2 regions of the Nitrincola salilacus genome follow, and region 1 is predicted to be linked to the other one. Evidence: predicted binding sites of a transcription regulator. Region 1 holds the regulator's gene; the other holds the start of a gene.
The links. Region 1 encodes LexA, which represses DNA repair genes until DNA is damaged. Its sites were predicted from a motif close to TACTGTNTANNTANACAGTA; they were not measured.

Region 1 (5,661 bases):
TTCAGACCGACTTCCAGCGAGCAGACTGAAAAACTGACCGCACTGCTGCGCCAGGAGAAGCTCACAGTAGTCAGTCGTGAAGACCGCGCCACCAGCAGCAAGCCTTCAGCACCCTTTATCACATCCACGCTCCAGCAGGCGGCAAGTACGCGTCTGAGTTATGGCGTGAAGAAAACCATGATGATGGCTCAGCGGCTGTATGAAGCTGGCTATATCACCTATATGCGTACTGACTCGACCAATCTCAGTACAGATGCAGTGGCAGCGTGCCGTGACTATATCCAGTCTAAATTCGGCGAAAACTACCTGCCCTCAGATCCGATACGTTACAGCAGTAAAGAGGGTGCACAGGAAGCGCATGAAGCGATCAGACCTTCTGATGTTGCGATTGGGCCGGATGATCTGGTGGGCATGGAAACAGACGCTGTGCGCCTGTATGACCTTATCCGCCGTCAGTTCATTGCCTGTCAGATGTTGCCCGCACAATATACCAGCACGCGTCTGACTGTTGCCGGTGGTGATTTCGAACTGGTTACCAAAGGGCGCATTCTGCGCTTTGATGGTTATACCCGTATTCTGCCAAGTCGAGGCAAAGGGGATGAGGATATCATTCTGCCCGACCTGAAAAAGGGCGAAGTACTGTCATTGATCGATCTTGAATCGAAACAGCACTTCACCAAGCCCGCTCCGCGCTACTCCGAGGCGAGCCTGGTCAAAGAGTTGGAAAAGCGTGGTATCGGCCGTCCATCGACCTATGCGGCGATCATCTCGACGATTCAGGAGCGTGGTTATGTCGAGGTTCAGGGGCGTCGCTTCTATGCCCAGAAAATGGGTGATATCGTCAGTGAGCGTCTGAGTGAAAACTTTTCTGATCTGATGGATTATGGTTTTACCGCCAGAATGGAGGAGTATCTCGACGAGATCGCTCAGGGCAAGATGGACTGGCGTGAGCTGCTGGATAAGTTCTACAAGGATTTTGTGATATCGCTGGAGGCGGCGCAGAGTCCTGAAAACGGTATGCGCCCGAACACCCCGACGCCTACCGATATTGAGTGCCCTGAATGTGGCCGTCACATGATGATTCGTACCGGTAGCACCGGCGTGTTTCTGGGCTGTTCCGGTTATAACCTGCCACCCAAAGAACGCTGCAAGTGCACAATCAACCTGATTCCCGGTGATGAGGTGGTCAGTGTTGACGGGGATGATGAGGAAGAGTCGCGCATTCTTCGCAACAAGCATCGCTGCAAACTTTGTGGTACTGCGATGGATTCCTATCTGGTGGATGAGGATCGCAAGCTGCATATCTGCGGTAATAATCCGGACTGCCCAGGGTATGAAGTTGAGAAGGGTGCGTTTCGTATCAAGGGCTATGATGGCCCGGTATTGGAATGTGACAAATGCGGTTCTGAAATGCAGTTGAAGACAGGCCGCTTCGGTAAATTCTTTGGTTGTACCAATAGCGAATGCAAGAACACGCGCAAACTGCTGCGCAGTGGTGAGGCAGCACCACCGAAAATGGATCCGGTACCGATGCCTGAGCTGAAGTGTGAGAAGGTTGACGATACCTATATTCTGCGTGATGGTGCCAGTGGCTTATTCCTGGCTGCGAGTCAGTTTCCCAAAAATCGTGAAACCAGGGCGCCTCTGGTCAGTGAGCTGATTCCGCATAAAGAAGCATTGGATCCGAAATATCACTTCCTGCTTTCAGCGCCGCTGAAGGACGATGAGGGTAACCCCAGCGTGATTCGCTACAGCCGTAAAACGCAGGAACAGTATGTGATGTCTGAATCTGAAGGCAAGGCAACCGGCTGGAGAGCATTTTACACTAATGGTAAATGGCAGGTGGAAGCAGCTAAAAAGAAACCGGCCAAAACCACTAAGGCCAAGTAAGCAGAGGCAGGTTATGAGTGATGTTTATCTGATACGGACGAACCAGAAGTTGAACTTTGCTCGTTTGCATCTTGATGCCTTGAAGGCTGCTCATGACTCGACCAGTTGGAGCAAGCATGCGCTGATCGAGTCCTTTCAGGAGTCGATACTGTTTCATCTGAGTACGGCGTATCTCGCATTTATGCGTGAAATAGCGGAGCGTTACAGCTTTGATTCTGCATCTGTTCGCACCTTGCAGGACCTGCGCCAGTGTTTTGAGCAGTCTGGGCAGGAGTCTCCCGAAGTGCTGGAGCTGGAGTCTCTGCAGGAACGTGAGGATAGTTGGTTGTGCCAGATGCAGGCGGCCTATGCTGCCTGCTGGCAAGCTACTAATCTCAAAGCAGATAGAATGGAATCGGCACAAAGCCATTCTGAGATACAGGTGATGCAGATCAATCCTGATCATGCCGAGGATTCTGAGGTGATGGCTGAGTATCAGTCCTGGCTCAGTGCGCTGCGCGATATGGTGGAGCGTCAGCGTAGTGGTATGCAGGAGTGGTAGTTTTCAGTAGATAGCACTCCCCACGTAGCACTCTGTAATAGCAATCGGCAATAGCAAGTAACAGTAAGTAGATTGATACAATCAAAAAGAGGGCTGAGTGAATCGAGCAGGGGAAGGGGCCCAATTCACTCATAGGCTCTGATTATATCAGAGTGAGTGACCGTGTATCGCCAGGCAGTGACTGCCTCCGGCCAGTGCGGCATTTTCCAGACGTTTGAGCTCTTCTCGGGTCAGTTGTGGGTGCCAGAGAATTACAGTATGGCAGGTGCCGGCGCATAGTGCTTTGGCTGCCAGCACAACAGCATTGTCAGTTTCACAACGCAAAGTCAGTGTTTTGCTCAAGTCAGTTGCTGCCTGCAACAGATGATCCCGTGTCAGTTCAGAAGGTGGTGCAACAAGGGCCAGCCAGCGCTCACCACGGCTCAGTTGTGACAGCATGGGCAGTATCATCGGCTGAAGCGAAACCAGATCACTGTGAAGTACTATCTCAGTGATCTTTCCGCTCAGCGGACTGGGGCAGTCGCTTTGTGGTCGGTTATCAACTCTGGACCTGTTGCTTGAGCGTGTACTCTCAAGTGTCAGTTGAGGCTGACCAGCGATCTGTGAATCATCTCTTGCTGCGGCAATGGCTAACATTACGTCTCTCCTGCGTCCGGCTAACTGCCCTGACGAATAACGCCTACACCGAGTCCTTCTATCACCAGATCCTGTTCCTTCAGGTCCACTTCAATGGCGGGGAAGTCTTCATTTTCTGCGATCAGGCTGACTTTATGCCCGTTGCGTTGAAAACGTTTAACCGTCACCTCTTCGCCGATACGTGCTACGACTATCTGACCATCCTTGACATCATGTGTCTGATGTACGGCCAGCAGGTCACCGTCCAGTATGCCGACATCCTTCATGCTCATTCCACGGACACGCAGCAGATAGTTTGCCGGTGGATGAAAGAAGTCCGAAGAGATGGTGCAGTGCTGCTCGATATGCTCCTGAGCCAGTATGGGTGAACCAGCGGCTACCATGCCGACGATCGGCAGACCCAGATCCTGTTCGAACTCCGGCAACCGGATTCCGCGTGAGGTGCCCTTGATCATTTCGATGGCGCCCTTGTTGGCGAGCGCTCGAAGATGTTCTTCAGCCGCATTCGCTGACTTGAACCCCAGGTCGCGTGCGATTTCTGCTCTCGTCGGCGGATAACCGGTGGTTTCCATATGTCGCTTGATGCAGGCGAGTACTTCACTTTGGCGTTTTGTCAGTTTCATAGTCATATGTCTTTTTATACAGTCACTGCATTTTTATACAGTATTTCAGATTCGTCAAGTAAAAATCTGTTTGTATATCCAGTATTTTGTTAATATCCGCTTCAAATCAGCGCTGATGGAGTTCTGCTGTTGCTCGAAAGTGATCTCAAAAAAGAGATTCAGACCGCCTACACCCGTTTTCTCGAAAGCAGGGAATTGCGTGCCCGGCCTGCTCAGAAGCAGATGATCGGCGCTGTCGCGCGTGTGCTGGGTGCCATTCGTCAGGGAGACAAGGGCGAGCGTCTGGGTGAAAATCATGTGACCCTTGTTGAGGCTGGCACAGGTACAGGCAAAACGGTTGCCTATTTAATTGCTGCTCTTCCGATAGCGCGTCGTCGTGAACTCAAACTGGTAATCTCCACCGCGACGGTCGCGCTCCAGGAGCAGTTGATCAGCAAGGATCTGCCAGAGTTGGCACAGCACTCGGGGCTGATCTTCAGTTTTGCTCTGGCCAAAGGGCGAGGGCGATATCTGTGCCTGAACAAGGTTGAGCATTGCCTGGAGCGTCAGGAAAACCTGGGGCAGATCGCACTCTATGAGGATGAGATCGAGGAGCGCTTGCCCGAGTCTTCATTGCTGCTCTATCGCACACTGATGGAGCGCTACGCGGCAGGAGAGTGGGATGGTGATCGTGATCGCCTTGAGCTTGAGGTGGCTGATGAGCTCTGGCAACCACTGACCAGTGATCATATGCAGTGCAGTAACCGGCGCTGCAGTAATTTCAGTGTCTGCCCCTTTTATCGCTCGCGTGACAGGATGGCGGAAGCGGATCTGATTGTGGCCAACCATGATCTGGTGCTGGCTGACCTGGCGCTCGGCGGCGGCGCGATTCTGCCTGAGCCGTCTGAAACCCTCTATATTTTCGACGAGGGCCATCATCTTTCAGATAAGGCCTCCAATCATTTTGCCTACTCCATGCGCATTGGTGCCAGTCAGAAGCTGATCGGCATTCTTGAGAAAAAACTCAATCAGTTGGCTCAGGAAACAGGTTCTACTCAACTGGCCGATTATGTCGGGCGAATGCAGCAGCCGGGTGCCGATTTGTATCGTGCACTGGGTCAGTTTGAAGTATTGGCGTCTTTACTTGAGTTCAGCGACGAACGAAATCAGTCAGCCCGTTATCGTTTTCCGGGAGGTGTTTTACCGGATAGCTGGCATGCGCCGGCTCAGGAAATCGCATTCTGTTGCGACAGGGTGGGGCAACTGCTTGAGCAGATATCTGATCTTCTCAAAGAGGGAATGGAGGGGGCCAGCAGCGAGGTCGCGCGAGCCGATGCGGAGTTGTGGTATCCTCAGATTGGTGTTTTCTGGAGTCGGATACAGCATCTGGGTTGGCTGGCAGGCAGTTACGCGCGGCCAGATCCCGAGGGTTCGACTCCGGTTGCACGTTGGATTATCAGGGTCGAGGCCGGGCATGCGCAGGATTTTGAATGTCGCAGCAGCCCCGTGTCAGTGGCGGATACGTTACGAGAACATCTGTGGGAGTCGTGCTTTGGTGCGCTGGTAACATCGGCTACCCTGACTTCGCTTGGGCGTTTCGATCGTATCTGCAGCAGCCTGGGGCTGGCTGAAGATACAACATGTGAGCGACTGTTCAGCCCCTTCGATCACTACAATGCTGCCGTGCTGGAAGTGCCTCAGATGCGCACTGATCCAAGCAGAGCACAGGAACATACGGAAGAGGTGGCCGAATATCTGAATCTGGAACTGGCTCAACTGACGGCTGTGCTGGTATTGTTCAGCTCCTGGAAACAGATGCTGACAGTGCTTGATCGGCTGGATGATTCCGTGAAAAATAGCGTACTGGCTCAGGGGCAGTTGGCCAAAGGTGAGATTCTCCGGCAGCATCGCTTGCGGCTTGATGAAGGTAAACCAAGCATCATTTTTGGATTAGCCTCCTTTGCCGAAGGGGTGGATCTGCCGGGCCACTAT
Region 2 (5,661 bases), 600 kb from region 1:
AAATTGTGTAGCAAAGACGGCCCCCGGGTTCTATCCGATAGCCAACAATGTTGCTCAACTATCAAGCCCAAACCTTTCTCTATACAGTGTGGGATTAATTCCCAGCCTCCGGGTAAATGCACGCCGTAAGCGTTCTTCATTTTCAAATCCACAGCGCTTTGAAATAGATTTAATTTTCATACAAGTGGTTTCAAGGAGAAGGCGTGCGGATTCAATACGAAGTGTTTCCACTGCTTTTTGAGGAGTGACTTCGGTCAATTTTTTGTACTCTCTGGCAAAGTTGCGTGGACTCATCGCCATGAAATCAGCCAGTGTATTGATCGATAAATCTTTGTCGAGGTTATCGATAATCCAACTATGGAGCGCATCGAACCGTCCTGACGAATCGCTACATTGTAAGTGAAGTGTGGAGCTGAATTGGTTTTGGCCACCAGGTCTCTTGAGATATACCACTAGATCGCGAGCTACGGATAGCGCGATAGCTCTGTTGTGATCTTCTTGTACTATAGCAAGCGCCAAATCAATGCCAGCAGTGACGCCCGCCGAGGTCCACAGTCCATGGTCATTGATATAGATGGGGGAGCTTTCAACTTTAATATCAGGATATCGTAATTGCAGTTCTACACAATGTTCCCAGTGTGTCGCAACTCGTTTTTGATGAAGGCAGCCTGTTGCGGCCAGCAAAAAAGCGCCCATACAGATAGAACCAATTCGGCGACAGGGAGTTATAAATCGTTTGAGAAGATTTATCAGGTTTTCATTATTTAGAAGAGAGTAAATACCCCGTCCACCAGCAATAAGGATTGTATTAGCTTTTTTACATAGCTCCTCATCCAGTCGGAAAGTATCAAGCGAGATCCCGGTGTCGGTGAGCACAAGACCACCATCCGGGCTAGCAACAATCACCTCATAAGGTAAAGAAACTTCATCGGTAATCAGCGCCGAAGAGAACACCTGTGCAGGGCCTGCTATGTCCAGCAAGTTAACGTTTGGATAGGCCAGCAAAACAATGAGATGCTTTTTTTGAAAATCAGATTTGGCGGAAAATGTGGTCACGTTGTCCTTCTCGTAAAGAATTTTGCCTGTAACATTCAGAAAATCAACCTGTTCTAAAGGAATCTCGCCGGGAACGCAATTGTAATTTTCGATTGATCATTATTTGTATATTTAATTATCTGTTCCTACGCATATCCGAGCATTAACTATTGTAAGGCTGCTGTCAGTAGGCGTTCAGACTCGTGGAGTAACTTTAGATGTCTATTACAGAAACGATCGCTTTAATTGCATTTTTATTTCCGTTGGCATACAGCCCCGGGCCAGGAAACCTGTTCTTTGCATCACTGGGATATGGTGTAGGCGTAAGGCGCTCTTTACCTTCAAATTTTAGTTATCACATGGCTACCTGGATTGTGACCTTCCTGATAGGGATGGGGCTCGGAATGGCGGTTATTAGTAATCTTTATGTCTCTATTACACTTAAATACGTGGGTGCTTTGTACGTCGCTTATCTTGGTTATCTATTCTTCACGGCTTCCACTATGGATGAGACTATCACCAGCAATAAAAAAACTGACTTGGCTACTGGAGCAATGCTATTGCTCACTAATCCAAAAGCATACGTGATAATAGCTTTAATGTTCACTCAGTTTCAGCCTGCAGCAGATCTTGAGCGTACTATATATATAGCCACTATTTTCACTATCAATAATTTTATTGCCTTCACACTTTGGACAGTTGCTGGTTTTTATCTCAGGAAAATTTTTGCCGACTCTATCACAGCAAAATTAGCTAATCGTTTCTTCGGCGTTTGTTTGATGGGTGTTGCTGTCTGGATGACTGTATAGCATCAATACCAGCTCAGGTACTCAGGCCGTGACTATGTCCAGTTGCATCTGCATAGGTCCGGGTCTGAAGAGGTAGCAGTGCTTTACGCAACGGAGCCGTCGCATCACTTAAACCCCATCGTTTACCAGGAGAGTAACGTCCCTGGATAGGTGTATCGTTATTGTCCAGCAGTTGCCTATGGAAACGTCTGGTGAGTTCTTGAAGATGTCGAGCTGTATCACGAGGGCACACGGGGTATTGGCTAAGCAACTCAAGAACGCAGAGGGTACGCTGGAATTGCTCGCGGGGCATTAAATCGCATAGACACTCTAATTCCCTTTGTGTAGGGCAATAGCCGCGATACCAAAGCGCTTCAGCAAGCTGTTTTACATCATCCACACTGCTCTCAAGGGGACGCGAACCCACGCGATATAGCCGTTTTCGTGTGACGGAAGGTGTCATGCCCGCTCCTCTCTGCTGCGATAATCGTCTAACACCGCTCTAAGGTTCCCTGATATTTGCTTTTGGTTTCCAACATAATAATTGATAGCTTCTCGGGCAAAGCGTTCAAACTCATCAATATCAACGTACGGGAGTTGAAGCAATGATTGTATATCCTGCTGGTCACGATCACCAAAACGGCCAAGCTTCGAGATGGCAACATCAATCGCACTCGCGATATACACCTCGACGTTTGGGATATTGCTCTGTGTTACCAACCGGATGATGCGGTCTTCATAATCTTCGTGTAAAGGACCCAGTGTTGTGTTGAAGCTGGAATCCAGTTCCAGCACCTGCGACACCCCCTCTTCGTCTGCAAAAATGTACGCATCCTCATCAAGTAGTGCAATAACTTCTGATTTCTTGGCATAACCATGAGATGCAATCTCTGCGTCTATATCCGCACTGCCTCTTGTCTGCGTGTGTATATGAACAGCACAACCACCGAAGACAATCGCTTGAAAAACTCCCTTGTCACCACAAGCGAATACAGGTTCAAGCACATCGAAAAAAGCCACAAGTGCATGGCCTAATGCTGTCTCGGGTTGGATTGTCGGATAGCTATCCAGTTTCATATAAATGCTTGTCCCTATAAGTCACAGCCAAAAAATTTATCATCCTACTCTCTAGCAAGCCACCTGAGGGTTAAAAAAATAATGCGGCATACAAACAGTCTTGCATCTTCAGTCTGATGAAGTATACAGCATTAGACTGGATGTCTATCTTGAGGGCTGCGGACGATGCTGAAATACTGATGACATTATCCACCTGTTACCCATACTACCAATTTCGGGGGCACTATCAATGCCGGTCGTTTGATGTTCGGTGGTTGCCGTCAGGTTACAAACTTTCACGATAGGTCTTCAGTTTCACAGCTGTCGGCCGATCACATGACTATCGGCACTCAAGCTGTTAGAGTGCCTGCATGGCTACATATGATATCTTGTAGTCAGGAATTTCTGCAGTCAGGAATTGCGAAAAAGGAGTCAAATATGAGTATGGTCAGTAGTCTGAGCAGTGTGTTCACAGGACTCGAGTCGGCACAACTTAAGAATCAGGTGTCTGTCAAAGTCGCTAAAATGGCACTGGATCAGGCAGCGCAACAGGGGCAGATGTTGGTTAATCTGATTCCCGATGCTCCTGCCAGCAGTGGTTCATCCGGTTCGCTGGGCCAGATTATCAATACTAAAGCCTGATTCATTTCGATATCAGGTCACATCCAGATACAATACTTTTACAGTTTCAAAAACTGTATAGCTTCAGAGCACTTATAACTCCAACACCCTTCAGATAAGCCCTGCATGATACTTTACATCGCTGAAAAACCGAGTCTGGGTCGTGCAATTGCTGAGGCGTTACCCGGTTCAAGGCAGAAGGGTGAAGGTTTTATCCGATGCGGCTCGGATGCGGTCGTGAGTTGGTGCATTGGTCATCTTCTGGAGCAGGCCGAGCCAGACGCTTATGATCCTCTCTTCAAACAGTGGCGCCCGGAGCATCTTCCGATTATTCCCACCCAGTGGCAGCTGCAACCCAAGAGCAATACGCGCAAGCAGTTGACGGTGCTGCGCAAACTGATCAAAGATGCGGATCAGTTGGTACATGCTGGCGATCCTGATCGTGAGGGTCAGTTACTGGTCGATGAAGTGATCGCCTATCTCAAGGTACCTGCCGAGAAACGTCAGCGCATGCAACGCTGCCTGATCAATGACCTCAACCTGGATGCGGTGCGTCGGGCATTGGGGCGACTGCAATCCAATCATGACTTTGTACCACTATCCACTTCTGCGCTGGCGCGATCCCGTGCTGACTGGCTTTATGGCATCAATCTGACCCGAGCCTGTACGCTGCAAGGCAGAAAGGCTGGTTATCAGGGGGTGCTGTCTGTCGGGCGTGTACAAACGCCGGTGCTGGGGCTGGTGGTCAGGCGCGATGAGACGATTGAGCATTTCGTTGCCAAGGCCTATTACGAAGTGCTGGCGCTGCTTGAAACTGCAAAAGGTGAACAGTTTCGCGCAAAATGGCTGCCGAGCGAGGCTTGTCTGCCCTATCAGGACGAGGAGGGGCGAGTCCTTTCGCGTGCACTGGCAGACAATGTGGTCAGGCGTATTACCGGACAGCCGGGTGTCGTGACCGAGACAAGTCGCCAGCGCAAAAAACAGGCGGCGCCACTGCCTTACAGTCTGTCATCTCTGCAGATAGACGCGGCCCGGCGCTTTGGCTTCAGCGCGCAACAGGTGCTGGACCTGTGCCAGGGCCTGTATGAACGGCATAAACTGATCACCTATCCCCGCTCAGATTCACGCTATCTACCGCAAGAGCACTTTGCTCAGGCGGATAGTGTGGTCAAGGCGATCTATCAGGTCAGCCCGGCGCTTCAGGACGCTGTGGCAGGTGCTGATCTCAGGCTGCGCAGCAAGGCCTGGAATGACAGTAAGGTTGATGCACACCATGCGATCATCCCCACGCAGAAGAAACTTGATCCAGCGCGTTTGTCTTCGCAGGAGCAGAAGCTCTACGAACTGATTGCGCGACAATATCTGATGCAGTTCTATCCACCCTGGCAATATGAAGACAGACGCATCGATGTTGAGGTGGCAGGCGGTCAGTTTGTGGCCAAGGCTCGCCAGACAGTTGATCCCGGGTGGAAGGTTCTGACCGGTAGTACTGCCGCTTCAGATGAGCCAGGTGATGAGTATGAACAGTCATCACTGCCTGATCTGAAAAAAGGAGACGCTTTGACCTGCCTCCAGGGCGAGTTGCTGGAGAAGCAGACACAGCCACCGAAACCCTTCACTGATGCTACTTTGTTGTCTGCCATGACCGGCATCTCACGTTATGTCAGTGACCCAGAAGTACGCAAGATCCTGAAGGAAACTGATGGGCTGGGGACCGAAGCAACGCGTGCCGGTATCATTGAGCTGCTGTTCAGGCGACAGTTTCTGGTACGCCAGGGTAAGCAGATCCATTCCACTGAAGCCGGGCGAGGTCTGATCAACAGCCTGCCGGAAGCTACGACTCTGCCGGATATGACTGCGCAATGGGAAGCGCAGCTGGACGGGATCAGCAAACGTGAAACCAGCTATGCCGCATTTATGCAGCCAATGGAGGGTTACCTCCGGCAGTTGCTGGAGGAGGTGTTCATGAAAGTACCTCAGATACCGGCTTCGGCAGCTCCTGTCAGGCGGCGGGCGGCGAAAAAGCCTGCTGGCAAATCGGCTGGCAAATCACGATCACCGAGAGGTTCCGCAGCCACTACTGAAGCCCGCAAGAAATCACGGACGCGCAAAACGACCAGTACGTGATGGTTGAGCGGTGTTGGTGGACACTGGCATATTG

Region 2: a site for LexA is predicted at 3,573-3,592, ahead of ACK3CJ_RS12670 (DNA topoisomerase III). Genes of this name have one in related genera too.

What each region holds. Positions count from the first base shown of each region.
Region 1 is NZ_CP176580.1:2,085,539-2,091,199, forward strand. It holds gene topA (type I DNA topoisomerase) at 1-1,890, shown strand, start outside; gene ACK3CJ_RS09900 (DUF6586 family protein) at 1,904-2,431, shown strand; gene ACK3CJ_RS09905 (SulA-like leucine-rich domain-containing protein) at 2,579-3,067, opposite strand; gene lexA (transcriptional repressor LexA) at 3,088-3,690, opposite strand; gene dinG (ATP-dependent DNA helicase DinG) at 3,820-5,661, shown strand, end outside.
Region 2 is NZ_CP176580.1:2,680,607-2,686,267, reverse strand. It holds gene ACK3CJ_RS12690 (GlxA family transcriptional regulator) at 55-1,056, opposite strand; gene ACK3CJ_RS12685 (LysE family translocator) at 1,254-1,844, shown strand; gene ACK3CJ_RS12680 (DUF6036 family nucleotidyltransferase) at 2,283-2,900, opposite strand; gene ACK3CJ_RS12675 (YjfB family protein) at 3,318-3,521, shown strand; gene ACK3CJ_RS12670 (DNA topoisomerase III) at 3,627-5,627, shown strand.